3 regions of the Streptomyces sp. LX-29 genome follow, and region 2 is predicted to be linked to each of the others. Evidence: riboswitches for the same ligand, from Rfam matches in the RefSeq annotation. Region 2 holds a riboswitch; each other region holds the start of a gene.
The links. Region 2 has a riboswitch for cobalamin ahead of LRS74_RS03735 (hypothetical protein). Riboswitches for the same ligand answer to the same signal wherever they lie in the genome.

Region 1: it holds a riboswitch for cobalamin, as region 2 does, so the genes downstream of both, LRS74_RS10860 (ribonucleoside-diphosphate reductase subunit alpha) here and LRS74_RS03735 (hypothetical protein) in region 2, are expected to answer to the same signal.
Region 3: it holds a riboswitch for cobalamin, as region 2 does, so the genes downstream of both, LRS74_RS26420 (cobalamin biosynthesis protein) here and LRS74_RS03735 (hypothetical protein) in region 2, are expected to answer to the same signal.

What each region holds. Positions count from the first base shown of each region.
Region 1 covers NZ_CP089746.1:2,558,464-2,564,675, forward strand. The annotation lists gene LRS74_RS10850 (sodium:solute symporter family protein) at 1-1,110, shown strand, start outside; gene LRS74_RS10855 (GNAT family N-acetyltransferase) at 1,550-2,062, shown strand; cobalamin riboswitch at 2,308-2,448, shown strand; gene LRS74_RS10860 (ribonucleoside-diphosphate reductase subunit alpha) at 2,574-4,961, shown strand; gene LRS74_RS10865 (ribonucleotide-diphosphate reductase subunit beta) at 5,030-5,986, shown strand; gene def (peptide deformylase) at 6,107-6,212, opposite strand, start outside.
Region 2 covers NZ_CP089746.1:838,707-844,918, reverse strand. The annotation lists gene LRS74_RS03755 (LysR family substrate-binding domain-containing protein) at 1-397, opposite strand, end outside; gene LRS74_RS03750 (DUF5997 family protein) at 455-850, shown strand; gene LRS74_RS03745 (DedA family protein) at 1,145-1,822, shown strand; gene LRS74_RS03740 (gamma carbonic anhydrase family protein) at 2,824-3,363, opposite strand; cobalamin riboswitch at 3,495-3,715, shown strand; gene LRS74_RS03735 (hypothetical protein) at 3,855-4,055, shown strand; gene LRS74_RS03730 (acyl-CoA thioesterase) at 4,132-4,623, shown strand; cobalamin riboswitch at 4,687-4,828, shown strand; gene LRS74_RS03725 (hypothetical protein) at 4,945-6,003, shown strand; gene LRS74_RS03720 (energy-coupling factor transporter transmembrane component T) at 6,000-6,212, shown strand, end outside.
Region 3 covers NZ_CP089746.1:6,266,501-6,272,712, forward strand. The annotation lists gene LRS74_RS26410 (putative cobaltochelatase) at 1-1,304, opposite strand, end outside; gene LRS74_RS26415 (cobyric acid synthase) at 1,528-3,039, opposite strand; gene LRS74_RS26420 (cobalamin biosynthesis protein) at 3,107-4,117, opposite strand; cobalamin riboswitch at 4,172-4,320, opposite strand; gene LRS74_RS26425 (hypothetical protein) at 4,461-4,712, opposite strand; gene LRS74_RS26430 (inorganic phosphate transporter) at 4,751-5,965, opposite strand; gene LRS74_RS26435 (GH25 family lysozyme) at 6,124-6,212, opposite strand, start outside.

The sequences.
Region 1 (6,212 bases), 1.7 Mb from region 2:
CTGCTCATCGCCTTCGGCGTGCTCGCCGCGTACACCTACTCCTCCGGGCTGCGCGCCCCCGCGCTCATCGCCTTCGTCAAGGACGCCCTGATCTACCTCGTCATCGCGGTGGCGATCATCTACATCCCGATCAAGCTCGGTGGCTTCGACGACATCTTCGCCAAGGCCGGTGACGCCCTCTCCCAGACCAACGACGCCGGGAAGCCACGCGGCGCGCTGGCCCCAGGGGAGGCCTCGCAGTGGGCCTACGCCACCCTGGCGCTCGGCTCGGCGCTGGCGCTGTTCATGTATCCGCACTCGATCACCGCGACGCTCTCCAGCCGCAGCCGCGAGGTGATCCGCCGGAACACCACCATCCTGCCGCTGTACTCGCTGATGCTGGGGCTGTTGGCGCTGCTCGGGTTCATGGCGATCGCGGCGGGCGTGAAGGTGGACAACGCGCAGCTGTCCATCCCGCAGCTGTTCGAGGACATGTTCCCGGACTGGTTCGCGGGGGTGGCCTTCGCCGCGATCGGCATCGGCGCGCTGGTCCCGGCGGCGATCATGTCGATCGCCGCGGCCAACCTCTTCACCCGCAACATCTACAAGGACTTCCTGCGGCCGGACGCCACGCCCGCGCAGGAGACCAAGGTCTCCAAGCTGGTGTCGCTGCTGGTGAAGGTGGGCGCGCTGGCCTTCGTCCTCACCATGGACAAGACCGTCGCGATCAACTTCCAGCTGCTGGGCGGCATCTGGATCCTGCAGACCTTCCCGGCGCTGGTGGGCGGCCTGTTCACCCGCTGGTTCCACCGCTGGGCGCTGCTGGCCGGCTGGGCGGTCGGCATGGTCTACGGCACCGTCGCGGCGTACGGCGTGGCCAGCCCCACCCAGAAGCACTTCGGCGGCAGCCAGAAGGAGATTCCGGGCATCGGCGAGATCGGCTACATCGGTCTGACCGCCTTCGTCCTCAACGTCGTCGTCACCGTCGCCCTGACCCTGGTGCTGCGGGCGCTGAAGGCGCCCCAGGGCGTGGACGAGACCTCGCCCGAGGACTACACGGCGGACGCGGGCGACCCGGGCGTCGCCGCCGAGCTGCCGCCGGCGACGGCGGGCGCCCCCGGCGGGCACTGACCCCGTCACACGCCGTCCGTGTGGGCCGGGCCGACCCCTCCCCGTTGTCGGCCCGGCCCACACGGCGCCACCGGGTGCGGCGCGCTCGAGCCGCACCCGCGTCGCGGCGCCCGCGCGTGTCGTCGCCTCAGATGCCGGGCGAAGACGCCCCCGGTCGGCACCGCCACCATGATCACCCCCGTCGCCGTCGTCCCGCCGTCAAGCCCAACCGTCCGCGTCCGCGCATCATTCCCCCGAGCTCGTGAAGGGTCGCGACCGGCCACCCCGCCCCCGACCCCTCGCCACCGCGGCCGAGCACACCGAGCACACCGAGGCCCGACAACCGGTCCCGGTCCCGGGGCGCGATCGATGCCCGGGGCGCCGGCCGGCGACTCCATACGCCCGCCGCATCAGGGGTCACCGGGGCGCGCACCCTCTCCACCACGCCACACTGCGGTCTATGGACATCATCGTCAGGAACGCGCGGGACGAGGAGCTGGACGAGGTCGGGGAGCTCACCGTGGAGGTCTACCTCGGAGACGGACTGCTGCATCGCGGGGCCGACAGCCCCTATCTGGCCGAGCTGCGCGACGCCCGGCACCGGGCCCGCCACTGCGACGTGCTGGTGGCCGCCGACGCGGCCGGCGGCCCGCTCCTCGGCGCGGTCGCCTTCGTGGGTGAGGGAGGGGCGTACGCGAACCTGGCGCGCCCCGGCGAGGCGGAGTTCCGCATGCTGGCCGTGCGGTCCGCCGCGCGCCGCCGGGGCGCCGCGGAGGCGCTGGTGCGCGCCTGTCTGCGGCGCGCCCGCGAGCTGCGGCGGGAGCGTGTCGTGATGTCCAGTCAGACCGACATGACGGCCGCCCACCGGCTCTACGAGCGACTCGGCTTCGTTCGCACACCCGAGCGGGACTGGTCCGTAGTGCCCGGTCTCACACTGATCACCTTCGCTCTGGAGCTCTCGCCGGAGGGATGAGGGCACGGCGGCGCGGTAGCGTGGAGGGGCAGGGGCGCGGCAGGCTCGCCGCGCCCCCTCTGCATGCCGTGTGCCGACCCCGCGGATGCCCCGTGCCACCGGCGGAACAGCGCGCCCCGGGCCTTGTGCGCCGCGCGCCGGACCCGCCCCCGGCGCGTACGCCAGCGCGCTGCCACACCCACCGGGAGTAGCACGACAGTGCGAAACGCGTAACCACGGGACACAACATGTGGGGGCGCATGCGAAGGTCAACACAAGATGTATGCTCATCCTCGCTGTCGTCGCAGGGGAATCCGGTGCGAATCCGGAACTGTCCCGCAACGGTGTACGTGTGCCTTTTTGCGTACATGTGAGTCCGACGACCTGCCGACAGCCTCGAAGACGTCCGGGCCTCGTGGGTTGGGCAGGTGGACGCTGCGCGGTGTGCCTTCCGTTCGGTTCGGCATGCCCGCACGCGGCCATCGCGCACCACCCCTCCGCAGGCCCCCAGCCGAGCGAGGGAGAGCATCCCGTGACCATCGCGCCCGCCGATCCGGTCTCAGAGGCAGCGGACCCGAAGGCCGTAGCCGACGCACCGGGCACCGCCCTGCTGCGCACTCTGACGGACCTCACCGCGGACCTGCCCGCCACCGACCCCGGCAAGGTCGCGGCCGCCGCCCTGCGCGGCCGCCACGCCGGTTCCGACGAAGCGGAGCTGCGCACCCTCGCCATCGAGGCGGCCGCCGGCCTGATCGCCGAGGAGCCCGAGTACTCCAGGCTCGCCGCGCGCCTGCTGACCATCGCCATCGCGGAGGAGGCGGCCGGGCAGGGTGCGGTCTCCTTCTCCGCCTCCGTCGAGGTCGGGCACCGCGAGGGCCTGATCGCCGACACCACCGTCGCGTTCGTCCGCGCCCACGCCGCGCGGCTGGACGCGCTGGTGGAGAAGACCGTCGCCGACGGCGCCGACGACCGCTTCGGCTACTTCGGCCTGCGCACCCTGCACAGCCGCTACCTTTTGCGCCACCCGATCACCCGTCAGGTGGTCGAGACCCCGCAGCACTTCCTGCTGCGTGTGGCCTGCGGTCTGGCCGAGGACCTCTCCGAGCGGGCGCTGGAGGACGTCTGCGAGCTGTACGGCCTCACCAGCTCGCTCTCCTACCTGCCCAGCTCCCCCACGCTCTTCAACTCCGGCACCCGCCACCCGCAGATGTCCTCCTGCTATCTGCTGGACTCCCCGCTGGACGAGCTGGACTCGATCTACGACCGCTACCACCAGGTGGCGCGGCTGTCGAAGCACGCCGGCGGCATCGGCCTGTCCTACTCCCGGATCCGGGCCCGCGGTTCGCTGATCCGCGGCACCAACGGCCACTCCAACGGCATCGTGCCGTTCCTGCGCACCCTCGACGCCTCCGTCGCCGCCGTCAACCAGGGCGGCCGGCGCAAGGGCGCGGCCTGCGTCTACCTGGAGTCCTGGCACGCGGACATCGAGGAGTTCCTGGAGCTGCGGGACAACACCGGTGAGGAGGCCCGCCGCACCCACAACCTCAACATCGCGCACTGGATCCCGGACGAGTTCATGCGCCGCGTCGAGACCGACGCCGAGTGGTCGCTGTTCTCCCCGGCCGACGTGCCGGAGCTGGTGGACCTGTGGGGCGAGGAGTTCGACGCCGCCTACCGCAAGGCCGAGGCCGAGGGCAAGGCCGTCAAGACCATCGCCGCGCGCGTGCTGTACGCCCGGATGATGCGCACCCTGGCGCAGACCGGCAACGGCTGGATGACGTTCAAGGACGCCGCCAACCGCACCGCCAACCAGACCGCCGAGCCCGGCAAGGTCATCCACTCCTCCAACCTCTGCACGGAGATCCTGGAGGTCACCAACGACGGCGAGACCGCCGTCTGCAACCTCGGCTCGGTCAACCTCTCCGCGCACCTCGGCGCCGACGGGCAGATGGACTGGGAGCGACTGGACGCCACCGTCCGCACCGCCGTCACCTTCCTCGACCGCGTCGTGGACATCAACTTCTACCCGACCGAGCAGGCCGGGGCGTCCAACAGCCGCTGGCGGCCGGTGGGTCTGGGCCTGATGGGCCTTCAGGACGTGTTCTTCAAGCTGCGGCTGCCGTTCGACTCGGCCGAGGCCAAGGAGCTCTCCACCAGGATCTCCGAGCGCATCATGCTGGCCGCCTACGAGGCCTCCTGCGACCTCGCCGAGCGGCACGGCCCGCACCCGGCCTGGGAGGAGACCCGCACCGCCCGCGGCGTGCTGCACCCGGACCACTACGCCGCCGCGCGGCGGACCTGGCCGGAGCGCTGGGAGGCGCTGCGCACCCGGATGGCACAGACCGGTATGCGCAACTCGCTGCTGCTGGCGATCGCCCCGACCGCCACCATCGCCTCCATCGCGGGCGTGTACGAGTGCATCGAGCCGCAGGTCTCCAACCTGTTCAAGCGCGAGACGCTCAGCGGCGAGTTCCTCCAGGTGAACTCCTACCTGATCGACGACCTGAAGAAGCTCGGCGTCTGGGACGCGCAGACCCGTGAGGCGCTGCGCGAGTCCAACGGCTCGGTCCAGGACTTCAACTGGGTGCCGCAGGACATCCGGGACCTGTACCGCACCGCGTGGGAGATCCCGCAGCGCGCGCTGATCGACATGGCCGCGGCCCGCACGCCGTTCCTCGACCAGAGCCAGTCGCTCAACCTCTTCATGGCCTCGCCCACCATCGGCAAGCTCAGCTCGATGTACGCGTACGCCTGGAAGCAGGGCATCAAGACCACGTACTACCTGCGCTCGCGTCCGGCCACCCGGATCGCCCAGTCGGCGCGCGCGTCCTCCCCCATCCCCGTCCAGCAGGCGGCCCCCGACGCCGAGGCGATCGCCTGCTCCCTGGAAAACCCCGAGTCCTGCGAGGCCTGCCAGTGAACGCCCAGCCGTCCGACGACCGTCCCAAGAACCTGCTGGACCCGGGGTTCGAGCTGACGCTGCGGCCGATGCGGTACCCGGCGTTCTACGAGCACTACCGCAACGCGATCAAGAACACCTGGACGGTGGAGGAGGTCGACCTCCACTCCGACGTGGCCGACCTCGCCAAGCTCTCCCCGGGTGAGCAGCACCTGATCGGCCGTCTGGTGGCGTTCTTCGCCACCGGCGACTCGATCGTGGCCAACAACCTGGTGCTGACGCTCTACAAGCACATCAACTCCCCCGAGGGCCGGCTGTACCTGTCGCGGCAGCTCTTCGAGGAGGCCGTGCACGTCCAGTTCTATCTGACGCTGCTGGACACCTACCTGCCCGACCCGGACGACCGCGTGGCGGCGTTCGCCGCGGTCGAGAACATCCCCTCGATCCGCGAGAAGGCGCAGTTCTGCTTCAAGTGGATCAACGAGGTCGAGAAGCTGGACCGGCTGGAGACCAAGGAGGACCGGCGCCGGTTCCTCCTCAACCTGATCTGCTTCGCGGCGTGCATCGAGGGCCTGTTCTTCTACGGCGCCTTCGCGTACGTCTACTGGTTCCGCTCGCGCGGCCTGCTGCACGGCCTGGCGACCGGCACCAACTGGGTGTTCCGGGACGAGTCCATGCACATGGACTTCGCCTTCCAGGTCGTGGACACGGTCCGCGAGGAGGAGCCGGACCTCTTCGACGACGACATGGGCAAGCAGGTCACCGCGATGCTGGAGGAGGCCGTCGAGGCCGAGCTGCAGTTCGCCCGTGACCTGTGCGGCGACGGCCTGCCGGGCATGAACACCGACTCGATGCGCGAGTACCTCCAGTGCGTCGCCGACCAGCGGCTGGCCCGCCTCGGACTGCCGGTGCGCTACGGCTCGGAGAACCCGTTCGCCTTCATGGAGCTGCAGAACGTCCAGGAGCTGACCAACTTCTTCGAGCGGCGCGCCTCGGCGTACCAGGTCGCGGTCGAGGGCTCGGTCTCCTTCGACGACGACTTCTAGGAAGTCCCCGGCGGGCGTCCACCACGCGGGACGCCCGCCGGAACCCGCCTCCACGAGACGACGGAAGGGGGGCCGCCCACCGGCGGCCCCCCTTCCGTATGCCTGCTGTCGTCGACGCGCTCAGTCGTTGGGCACGGTCTCGTAGCGCGGCGTGCCCTCGGCCATCTGCCGCAGCACGTCCTTGCGGTCGCGCTTGGAGAGCCGGTCGATGTACAGCCGCCCGTAG
Region 2 (6,212 bases):
CGTCCGCCGTCGTGGCGGGGCGCTCGATCGCGGGCCGTCCCGGCGGGTGCTCCCAGTCGAGGGTGTCGTCCAGGGGGTGGAACACGACGTCGTCGGCGAGATCCGCGATGGACACCTCGTCGACCGCCGCCACCAGGTGGTCCTTGGGGATCACGACCACCGTGGTCTCGGTGTAGAGGGGGATCGCGTGCAGGCCGGTGCGGTCCATGGGAAGCCGCACGAGGCCCGCGTCGGCTTCGCCACGGCGGAGCATGCCGGGCGCCTCGGCTGCGGGCGCCGAGACGAGGTGCAGCGGGACGTCGGGCAGTCGCTCGTTCCAGATCCGCACCCACTTGGCGGGGGTCGCACCCGGGACGTACGCGAGCCGGAACGAAGGGGATGCTTCCGAGCCTGTCACCAGGCCAGGCTACCGGGCGTGGTCGGGGAGCGTGCACACGCTCGATATCCTTGAACCATGACGTCGCACCAGAACGCCCAGACCATGAAGCCCGCGACCGCGGCGAAGAAGCTGGGTGTGTACCTCGAGGCCACCCCCGCCGAGTTCCGGGAGGGTGTCGTCTCGCGCGACGAGCTGAACCGGCTCCAGACCGACCCGCCGGAGTGGCTGCGCGAGCTGCGGCGCAACGGCCCGCACCCCCGACCCGTGGTCGCCGCGAAGCTCGGCATCTCCATCTCGGGCCTCGCCCGGGGCGGGGTCACCGAGGCCCTCACCACGGACCAGATCGAGGCGCTGAAGAGCGAGAGCCCCGAGTGGCTGCAGAAGGAGCGCGCCACCCAGGCGGAGGTGCGCAAGGAAACCGCCCGCATCAAGGCCAAGAACGCCGAGGCCGACAAGAAGGCCCAGGGCTAGGGAGGCGCCGAGGGTGGGGGAGGGCGCGCGAGCGCCGGCCCCCGGCGGGGCGTCCTCGCGCCCTCGTCTCCCGATCTCCGGCGAACCCTCTCCCATCTCTTCGGCCTCCCGATCCGCGCCACCCTCGGGCCCTCTGACCGGCCCAACCTCACCCTGAGTGCCCGCGGGTACGCGTGTGACCTGCGGCTGCGTGGCGTGGCTCGGCCGTCCACCCCGATCGAGTAGGCTTCCCCGGCGTGTCCCCAGGCGGGGGTGCGCACGGGGCAGGAAACACCAAACGGGGAGGAACCGGCGTTGCATATCGAGGCATGGCTCGAGTCCGTGCCCGCGGTCAGCGTGTATGTGATCGTGGGCCTGGTCATCGGACTGGAGAGCCTGGGCATCCCGCTGCCCGGCGAGATCATCCTTGTGACGGCGACGCTGCTCGCGTCCTCGCAGGACCACATCAACCCGTACATCCTCGCCGCCTGCGCGATCACCGGAGCGATCGTCGGCGACTCCATCGGCTACCTCATCGGCCGCAAGGGCGGCCAGCCGCTGCTGAACTGGCTCGGGCGAAAGTTCCCCAAGCACTTCAGCGCCGCGCACGTGGCGACTGCCGAGCGGTCGTTCCAGAAGTGGGGCATGTGGGCCGTCTTCTTCGGCCGCTTCGTCGCCCTGCTGCGGATCTTCGCGGGCCCGCTGGCCGGCGTGCTGCGCATGCCGTACTGGAAGTTCGCCATCGCCAACGTCCTGGGCGGCATCGTCTGGGCGGGCGGCACCGTCGCCGTCATCTACTCCGTCGGCAAGGTGGCCGAGGACTGGTTGAAGAAGTTCTCCTGGCTCGGCCTCGTGGCCGCCGTCCTCTTCGGCCTCGGCTCGATGGTGATGATGAAGCGCCGGGCGAAGAAGACCGCGGCGGAAGCGGCGGAGGCGGCGGCCACCCCGGCCGCCGCGGACGTCGAGCCGGCGCCCGTGCCGGCCCGCGACTGACCCACCGCCCCGCCCGTGGCCGACCGGCCACGGACCACCGGGCCGGGCAACGCCCGGCACCCCGGCACCCCGAGCGCCGTGGCTACGGACCGTAGCCACGGCGCTCGCGCGTTCTCCCGCACCCGACGTCCGCCCCGCCGCGCGGCTCGCGCGGGGAGGGGGGCGGTGCCGAGCGCCCGAAGTCCCGGCGGTCGCCGCCGGTTGGACCGCCGGCCCGACGAGGCCGCCCCGGCCGCGGCCGGCCGCGACCGGCTGGGCGGGCTCGCCGCCGACGCGGGGTCGGGCCGCGTGGTACGGAGCGGGGCGCCCGCGGCGCCCCAGGCCCGACGTCTCGCGCCGCCCCGCCGGTATGCGGGCGGATCCTCGTTCCTGTTGATGGCCGCGCCGATGGCGCGGCTGCCGTCCGTGCCCGCACACGGCCGCCGCCCGCCGGTGTGTGGGCGATTCCGGAGCCCGGTGTCCGCTCGCGCCCCCACACCGGCGTGCGGTGGGGTGTCCGCTCGCCTCCGTCGCCCTTCGCCGCTCCGTGCGGGTCGTCCCGGAGTCCGAGTCCGCCGGCACCTGGTCCCGGACGTCGACGGCGGCCGTCGCGCGCGTGCGGGTCACCCGGCCCCGCCGGCCGCCCACCGTTCGTGGGCGGGACACCGCCGTGGCCGCGGCCGCGGAGGGGGCGTGGCTCCCGGCGGAGAGCCGCCGAAGCACCGGCCGTGGCCGGACGGTAGCCGCGCCCGACGCCGGTGCGCGGGCTGCGCGGCCGCCCCGCTCCGAGCGCGTGCGTGCGACCCGGGCTTCCCGCTCCGAGTCGGCGCGTGCGAGCCGGCCGCCCCGCTCCGTCGCCGGGTGTCGGCGACGGGCCTGGCGTGGCGCGGTCCGGTCGCCCGCCGTGGCCGGTCCGGGGCCTCCTGGGGGCCGGTCACGGGCGCCGGCCGGAGGCGTCGGTCAGGAGTGTCGGCAAGGGCTGTCGGTAGCGGGCCGTCGGGTGGGTCGGGCCGGGCGGTCGGTCACGCCGGGCGCCGGCGCAGCTTCTCCCTGTGGGTCGTGGCGAGTCCGAGGTACATCTGGGCGTTGATCTTGATGTGCTCCCGCTCCTCCGCGGTCAGCTCGCGCTTGACCCGGGCGGGCACTCCGGCCACCAGGGAGCCCGGCGGCACCACCATGCCCTGGGGGACCAGCGCCTGGGCGGCGATCAGGGACCCGGCGCCGATCCTGGCCCCGTTGAGGACGGTCGCGCCCATGCCGACCAGCACGTCGTCCTCGACGGTGCACCCGTGCAGCACCACGTTGTGCCCGACGGTCACCCGCTCGCCGACGGTGACCGGAAAGCCCGGATCGACGTGAACGGTGCAGTTGTCCTGAATATTGCTGTCGGCGCCCAGCACGATCGGGCCGCAGTCGGCCCGGAGCACCGCGTGGTACCAGACGCTGCTGCCCGCGGCCAGGGTGACGTCGCCGATCACCACCGACGTCGGCGCCGTGTACGCCCGCGGGTCCACCCGCGGCTCCGCCTCGCCCAGGGCCGCGATCAGCGCCCCGTCGGTCACCGTCGTCTCGTCTGCCACTGCCGTCTCCTCACCCTTGCCACCTCGGTTGACGGCACCGTATGCGACCTGCGGGGCGGCCGGTATGTGATCTCCGCATCAGGAACGCCTTTCCGTCCGCCGCCCGCTGTGATTACGTTGCCCGTGCAGCTGGTTCGCCCCGTCCGCCAGGCGGGACGCGTCGTAAGAGGGAACCCGGTGGAAGTCCGGGACTGCCCCGCAGCGGTGAGTGGGAACGACCGCCGTCATACGCACTGGGCCCGGCCGGGTCTGGGAAGCGACGGCCAGTAGGAGCCTCGTACGACACGAGGCGTGCCCGCGAGTCCGAAGACCTGCCACTGCCCGCGCGCCGGATGGGCGCGTGGCGGATCTCGGCGACCATCGAGGGACGGGTCGGCGGTGCGGCGGGCGCACCCGGAGCGGGTGCCGTGTCCCGCCGTCCCTTCGCGCCCTCGTCCGGTCCCGGGTGACCGTGACTCGCGAAGGAGAGTTCCGTGCCCCAGGCCACCGTGTACGACCACCCCCGGCAGGACTGCGGCCAAGTGGCGGGGCGGGCCGTCGGGTTCGGCGGGATCCCGGTCGCCGTTGACGTCGTCGACGGGGACGACCCCGTCGACGACCTCGACGGGGACGGCGCCCTCCCGAGGGCCGACCACTCCCGGACGCGGATTCCCGGGCCCACGACCCGCCGGTAGCTCGCGGGCCACACCACCTGTCGGTGGCTCGCGGCTCAGGGCCGCGGGTCTCCCATCGAAAGCTGAGGCTCCCTCAATGGGCCGCACCACCACGGTCGGCCGGGCCCACAAGGCGCCTGCCGACTCCCGGGTCACGCTCGCCCACATCATGAGCGAGCACGACACCAACCTCTACGGCACCATCCACGGCGGGGTCGTGATGAAGCTCATCGACGACGCGGCCGCCGCCGCGGCCGGCCGCCACGCCGACGGCCCCGCGGTCACGGTGTCGGTGAACCGGATGAGCTTCCTCGCTCCGGTCCGGGCCGGCGACCTGCTCACCATCCACGCCGAACTGCTCCGCGCCGGACGCACCTCGATGGTGGTGGTCGTACGGGTCACCGCCGAGCGCTGGAACACCTCCGGGCCGGTAGCCGAGGTGGCCACCGCCGAGTTGGCGTTCGTCGCGATCGACGCGGACGGTCGGCCGCGCCCCGTGCCGGCGCTCGACACCGACTCGACCGACACCGACTCGACCGACACCGACTCGACCGACACCGACTCGACCGACACTGGCCAAATCGACTGACGAACCGTCACCATCCGGGCCGGAAAGGGGATTCCGGCCCGGACGCGGCGGGCGTACACTCGTTCGCAGCCCGACCATACGGGCGATACAACTTCATGCGTACGCGACTGGGGAAAGCCGGTGGGAATCCGGCACTGACCTGCAACCGTGAGCGGCGGAGAGCCTCTTCGCCGCGAGTCGGACCGCCCGGCGCGATACGTGCACCGCTTCCCACTGTCACGGTCTGCAGCGTGGAGCCTTGAGCCCCTCGGTTCCGCGTCGTCGCGGCGAGGGCGCGCGGGGACGCCTCGACTCGGGCCCCGGACCGAAGGGCTCCCTCAGATGGCCCGTGCGTTACGCGCGTACCTCGCCGTGCTCGCGCTGCTGTTCGCCGTGGCCGGGTGGGGGCTCGCGGCGGCCGGAAGCGCCGCCGCCGTGGACACCAGCCGCGGACGGCCCGGTTTCTGCCCCGACGCGAACGGCGTCACCGTCGTCGTCGACTTCCGCGAGCTGGGCGGCACCACCATCGTGCGCTGCGCGGTGGGCCGCCAGGCCACCGGGCTGGCAGCCCTGAAGGCCGCGGGCATCCACGTCACCGGCACCAACCGGTGGGGCGAGGCATTCATCTGCCGGCTGGAGAACAAGCCGGGGCCGGAGAGCGAGCCGTGCATCGACACCCCGCCGACCCGGGCCTACTGGTCGTACTGGCACGCGCCCAACGGCGGCCGGTGGAGCTACAGCCAGTACGGCGCCACCTACCGCACCCCGCCCACCGGCAGCTTCGAAGGATGGTCGTTCTCGCTCGACCGGGAGGCGGACGAGGCGGCCGAGCCCCGCGTCGCGCCCCGGCGGCCCGCCCCGTCCACCCCGCCCGCACCGCCCTCCAAGCCCCAGCCCGGCGGCGGGGGTTCCGGCTCCGGTCAGGGCGACGGTGTGGACCCGGGCCCGGCTCCGGGCACGGACCCGGGCAACGGCGCGGGCCGGGGCGGCGACGGAGGCGCCGAGGACGCGCCGCGGACCGGAGACGAGCGGCCCGACCGGCGACCCGCCTCCGGTGATCAGGACCAGACCGACGACGCCGACGCCGACGACCCGGACGCCGCCCGCGACGGGGGCGAGCGGCAGGCCGACGAGGAGGGACCGGCGGGCCGGGCGCGCCCGAGCGGCTCCCCCTCCGCCGCGGGCCCGGCCGCCCCGTCCGACCCCAAGGCGCCGCCCAGCCCGACCGAGGCCGCCGACTGGACCGGCGGCGAGGAGCAGCCGGTGGAGACCGCCGCCCACGACAGCGACATCCCCACCGGAACCCTGCTCGGAGCCGGCGCCGCGGCCGCCCTGGCCGCCTTCGCGGGCGTCACCGCCTGGCGCCGCCGCGCGGCGGGCACGCAGGACCGCACCCGGTGATCGCACGGCTCCGCCCCCTGCCCCGGGCGGTCCACCCCGGTGCCTGGTGGCTCTGGGCGCTCGGGCTGGCCGCCACCGCCGGCCGCACCGCCAACCCGGTGCTGCTGCTGATGATCCTCGCGGTGGCGGCGCTGGTGGTGGCCCAGCGCCGCACCGACGCGCCCTGGGCCCTGGCCTTCCGGATGTATCTGCTGCTCGGCGCCTTCATC
Region 3 (6,212 bases), 5.4 Mb from region 2:
CCCGGCACATCGAGCTTGCGCGCCTTGAACGGCTCGCCGGCGCCCACCGCGCGCTGCTCGGCGGCCCCGGCGCCGGAGCTGCCCTCCGGCGCGTCCGCACGCTCCTGGAGGCCCCCCGGAGTGTCCTGCCGCGGGGCGGGGGACTCCTGCTCCGTACGCGGGGGATCCTGTCGCTGCTCCGGCAGGTCGGCCGCCCCCTCGGGGAGCGGGCCGTCCCGCGGGGGCACGCCGCCGGGGCCGTCGTCCGGGCCGCCGTCGCCGTCGTCGTGGAGACCGTCGCCGTCCGGGTCCGGGCCCTCGGGCTCCGGGTCCGGCTCGTCGTCCTCCACGTCCTCGAACTGGCTCAGGATCTCGTCCAGTCGGTCCTCGTCCAGACCCGGCGCGTCGAAGGGGTTGCGCCGCCTGCGGTGCGGCAGCGCGAGCAGCGCCGCCTGGCGTACGTCCTCGGTGGTCACCGCCGTGCGCCCGGCCCACGCGGCCAGCGCGGTCGCGGTCCGCGCGGTCACGATGTCGGCGCGCATGCCGTCCACCTCGAAACCGGCGCACACGGCCGCGATCTGGCGCAGCGCGCCGTCGCCCAGCCGCACCGCCGGCAGCAGCGCCCGCGCGGCGGCGATGCGCTCCCGCAGTTCGGCCTCCTCCACCGCCCAACGCGCGGCGAAGCCGGCCGGGTCGGCGTCGTACGCCAGCCTGCGCCGCACCACCTCGACCCGCTCGTCGGGCACCCGCGAGGCGGCCACCTCGACCGTCAGCCCGAACCGGTCCAGCAACTGCGGCCGCAGCTCGCCCTCTTCCGGATTCATGGTCCCGACGAGCAGGAAGCGCGCCGCGTGCCGTACGGAGACGCCTTCCCGCTCGATGTAGGAGGAGCCCATGGCGGCGGCGTCCAGCAGCACGTCCACAAGGTGGTCGGCGAGCAGGTTCACCTCGTCCACGTAGAGGATGCCGCGGTGCGCGGCGGCCAACAGGCCCGGCTCGAAGGCCTTCACGCCCTCCGACAGCGCCCGCTCGATGTCCAGCGCGCCGACGACCCGGTCCTCGGACGCGCCTACGGGCAGCTCGACCAACCGCGTCGGCCGCGTGGCGCCGGCTCCCACCTCGTGTGGCCCGTCGGGGCACTGGGGATCGGGCACGGCCGGGTCGCAGCTGAACCGGCACCCGTCGATGACGGACACGCCGGGGAGAACGGTGGACAACGCGCGCACCGCAGTGCTCTTGGCCGTGCCTTTCTCGCCGCGGATGAGCACGCCCCCCACAGCGGGGCTGACCGCGTTGAGCAGCAACGCGAGCCGTAGATCCGCCATGCCGACGATCGCGGTGAGCGGATAGGGGGTGGTCGTCACGCGTTGATCACTCCTTCGGGGGTTTCTCGCTCTGCTGTGGCGATGCGCTCGCGCGGTGGGAAGCAGACGGGCAGTGATGTCCCCGCGCGTGCGGGGGTGACTCCGCCGTCTCTCCTGCCGTGGGCGGCGTGTCTGTCATCTCCCCGCGCGTGCGGGGAGGGCGCGGGTGGTGCACTGGGGGCGTTCACGGTGCCCCCGGGGGTATGAACGGCAGCCCCTCGGGGACCCCGTCCTCGATCAGCCGCAGCAGTGCGTCCGTGTCGGCGTGCTCCTCGACCAGGTCGCCGAGCCGGTCCAACTGCTCCTCGCGCAGGGCGCCGAAGGAGGTGTCCGGGGCGGGGACGAAGGACCGGCCCGCGTCCGCGGCGACGCGGCGCAGGAACGCCCGGCGGAAGCCGTCGCTCTCCAGCGAGCCGTGCCAGTGCGTGCCCCACACGGAGCCGACGCGGCAGCCGTCCAGGAAGGGCTCGCCGCCCAGCACCTCGGCGACGCCGTGGTGGATCTCGTAACCCTCCACCCGCTCGCCGAGCGCCTCGCCCACGGGTCGGGCCAGGGTCTTCTCCCGCGCGAAGCGCACCCGCACCGGCAGCAGCCCGAGCCCCTCGACCCGCCCGGCCTTCGACTCGACCTCGTCCTCGATGTGTTCGGACAGCGCCTGGAAGCCGCCGCAGACGCCCAGCACCGGGCGGCCCTCCGCGGCCCGCCGGGCGATCGCGTCCGCGAGCCCGCGCTCGCGCAGCCAGGCCAGCGCCTTCACGGTGCCGCGGGTGCCGGGCACCACCACCAGGTCGGCGTCGACGAGCTCCTCGGGCCGGTCCACGAACCGCACCACCACGCCCGGTTCGGCCGCCAGCGCGTCGACATCGGTGAAGTTGGACATCAGCGGGACGGCGGCGACCGCCACCCGCAGCACGTCGGCTCCGTGCGGCGGGGCCACGACGGACTCCCGGACCGTGCCGCGCAGCGAGACCCGCAGTCCGTCCTCCTCGTCGATGCCGAGGCCGTGCGCGTACGGCAGCACGCCGAACGTACGACGCCCGGTCAGCCCGTGCAGCATGTCCAACCCCGGCTCCAGGAGCGTCACATCGCCCCGGAACTTGTTGACCAGATAGCCCGCGACCAGCTCCTGGTCCTCGGGCGCGAGCAGCGCCGTCGTGCCGAAGAACTGCGCGAAGACCCCGCCGCGGTCGATGTCCCCGATCACCACCACCGGGAAACGCGCCGCCCGCGCGATCCCCATGTTCACGATGTCGGTGCGCCGCAGGTTGATCTCGGCCGGGCTGCCGGCTCCCTCGCAGATGACGGCGTCGTGGGTGCGCCGCAGCTCCGCCAGGCACTCCACGACCGGCTCGAAGAGCTCCTTCTGCCGGTTGCCGTGGTAGCCGCGAGCGCTCATCTCGCCCACCGGCCGGCCCATCAGCACGACCTGGCTGGAGCGGTCGCCGCCCGGCTTCAGCAGCACCGGGTTCATCAGCGCGCTCGGCTCGACGCGGGCCGCCTGTGCCTGCATGGCCTGCGCACGGCCGATCTCGGCGCCCTCGCGCGTCACGAACGAGTTGAGGGACATGTTCTGCCCCTTGAAGGGCGCCACGCTGACCCCCTTGCGGGTGAGCCAGCGGCAGATCCCCGCGGTGACCACGCTCTTGCCGGCGTCCGAGGTGGTCCCCGCGACCAGCAGTCCGCCGCCCCCGCTCATCCCTGGCTCCTTCCGGCGGCCGCCGGCCGCACCGTCGCTGCGCTGTCGCCGCCGTCGCCGTGGCGGTTCATGCGGCTCCTCCCCGGGAGCCGGTCGGCCGCCGTCCGGCGCGCGCGCCCCGGAGGGCGGAGCGGGCGGCGGCTCCGGCCAGCCGGCCGGCGATCGAGGCGGTCAGTGCGAGCGCGGCCACCCGGCCGGACAGCCGGGTCGCGCGGGCGATGTCGCGGAACTCCACCGGCCGCCCCTCGGCGTTGAGCACCGGCCGGTGCTCGACCCGGCCGCCGTAGGCCAGTGTGCCCCCCAGCCGCACGCCGAGCGCGCCCGCGAACGACGCCTCGACGGGGCCCGCGTTGGGGCTGGGATGAGCGCCCCCGTCGCGCCGCCAGGCGCGCCGCGCCCCGCGCGGGTCGGGGCCGGCGACCGTGGTGAGGGCCGCCGTGAGCCGTGCGCCGGGCCAGCCGGCGAGGTCGTCGAGGCGGGCGGAGGCCCAGCCGAACCGTCGGTACCGCGGCGACCTGTGGCCCACCATCGCGTCGAGGGTGTTGACCGCGCGGAAGCCGACCAGGCCGGGCACGCCGCCGAGCGCGCCCCACACCAGGGCGCCCACCACCGCGTCGGAGGTGTTCTCGGCGACGGACTCGACGACCGCGCGGGCGATCTGCTGCTCGTCCAGGGCGTGCGGGTCGCGCCCGCACAGGTGCGGCAGCCGCTCCCGGGCCGCGGCGAGGTCCCCGGCGGCGAGCGCCGCCCCGATCGTCTCGGCCTCGCGGCGCAGCGAGGTGCCACCGAGCACCGCCCAGGTGGCGGCGGCGGTGAGCGCCACCTCGGCGCCGGGGGAGCCGGTGGCGTTCCGTACGGTGCGGGTGAGCAGCGCCGCGGCCGCCGCCGCGCCGCCCGCGCACAGCGCGGTGTACGCCGCGCCGTGGGCGCGGTGGTCGCGCCACAGCAGCCGCTCGGCGGCCGCGGCGGCGCGCCCGAAGGCGGCCACCGGGTGACCGCGGCGCGGGTCGCCCGCGGCGAGGTCACCGAGGAAGCCGAGGGCGGCGCCGCACGCGTAGCTGGCGTGGTCGGCACGCATCCGTATGTGTCCTCACTCAGGGTCCGCGCCCTGGCTCGACGTGACCGGCGACCAGAGTCTCCTGGCTCCCGGATCCGCGCTGCCCCCGGCCTTCCAGCCCTGTGACGCCGTGGACCATGACGTCGAGCCGTGACCCCTGTTGAGGGGGAGCGCTCCCCGGTGACAGTGGCGGGACCGCGCCGGATTCTCACCGGACTTCCTCTGCTGTCGCCGTTTGGCCCCGGAAGTCCACCATGCTGCGGGAACGGCCGTCAACTCACTGTTGACCTGCGCGGAGAGGTGCGGATACGCGTGTGCCCCGGGGCGTGTGTCCCGGGGCACAGAGAAGCGCGCGGCGGTTGGGTCAGCCGCTGACGATGAGGTAGATGCCGTAGGCCACGGCCGCCGCGCACAGCGCGTAGCAGGCGTAGCCGCCGGTCCGCGCGAGCGCGGACGCGGCGCTCGAGGCGGCGACCGCCCCGCCGTCGGCGCCCTCCGGCCGCGCCTTGCGCGCCGAGGTGCCGAGGATGCCGAGGGTGAAGACGCCCACCATCGTGACGGTCACCACGAGGGTGACGCCGAAGACCTGGCCGAGGGCAGCCCAGTCGATCTGCATCGCAGTGATTCCTTACCTAGAAGCCGTGAGGGGCCGGGTCAGACCGCGGCCTGGGCCGGAGCCGGGGTCGCGGGCTCGGCCTGGCCGGCCGGCGGCGGGGCGACCGACTGCAGCGCGGCGGTGACGACGCCCACCGGCTCGCCGGCCTCCGCACCCATGTCGTTGACGTTGGTGTGGTCCACCGGCTTGCGGCGGGAGGCCAGCCAGATCGCGGTGCAGGCGGCGACGGCGAGCACGGCGACCGCGGTGACGCCGATGTCACCCTGCTTGGCCAGCAGCGCCGCGGCGGCGCCGACCAGACCGGCGGCCGGCAGCGTCAGGCCCCAGGCGGCGACCATGCGGCCGACGGTCTTCCAGCGGACCACGCCGCCCTTGCGGCCCAGGCCCGCGCCCATGACCGAGCCCGAGCAGACCTGGGTGGTGGAGAGCGCGAAGCCGATGTGGGAGGAGGTCAGGATGGTGACCGCGGCGCCGGTCTGGGCGGCGAAGCCCTGCGGCGGCTGGATGTCGGTGAGGCCCTTGCCCATGGTGCGGATGATCCGCCAGCCGCCCAGGTAGGTGCCGAGGGCGATGGCCAGACCGGCCGAGGCGATGACCCACATCGGCGGGTCGGCGTCCGGCGCCAGCGCGCCACCGGTGATCAGCGCCAGGGTCATCACACCCATGGTCTTCTGCGCGTCGTTGGTGCCGTGCGCGAGGGAGACCAGCGCGGCCGAGGCGATCTGCCCCGCGCGGTAGCCCTTGGCGGTCGCCTCCGGGTCGGCCTTGCGGGCCGCGCGGTAGGTCAGCTTGGTGGCCAGCAGGGTGGCCAGGCCCGCCACGATCGGGGCCGCGATGGCCGGGATCAGGACCTTCATGACGACCTCTTCGCCGTGGACGGCACCGAAGCCGACCGAGGCGACCGTGGCGCCGATCAGACCACCGAAGAGCGCGTGCGAGGAGCTGGAGGGGAGACCCGCGAGCCACGTCAGCAGGTTCCAGATGATCGCGCCCACCAGACCCGCGAAGATCACTTCGGGTTGGATGCCGGACTCGTCGATGATGCCCTTGGAGATGGTCGCGGCGACCTCGACGGACAGAAACGCGCCGACGAGGTTGAGGGCCGCCGACATGGCCACCGCCGTCTTGGGCTTCAGGGCGCCCGTGGAGATGGTGGTGGCCATGGCGTTGGCCGTGTCGTGGAAGCCGTTCGTAAAGTCGAACACCAAGGCCGTGATGATCACGATCCCGATGAGAAGCGTGATGTGTTCCATTCACCCAGGCAATCGTTCGGTGGTCAGTGGCATGGCGACCGTAGGGATGGTGAGTGAACGGAAGGTGAACTGGCGGGGGTGTCGGGATGACACGACACGGGAGGAGCCGCAGGTGGGCCGCCGTCCGGTGCGCTCCGGAGTGCGAGATTCCGGCTGATTCACGCCGTTGCGAACCGCTTCAGCTCCACCGCCGAGCCGTTGAAGAGATTCTGGTCACCCGGCAGTCGACCCCGTTCCGCGTACTGCC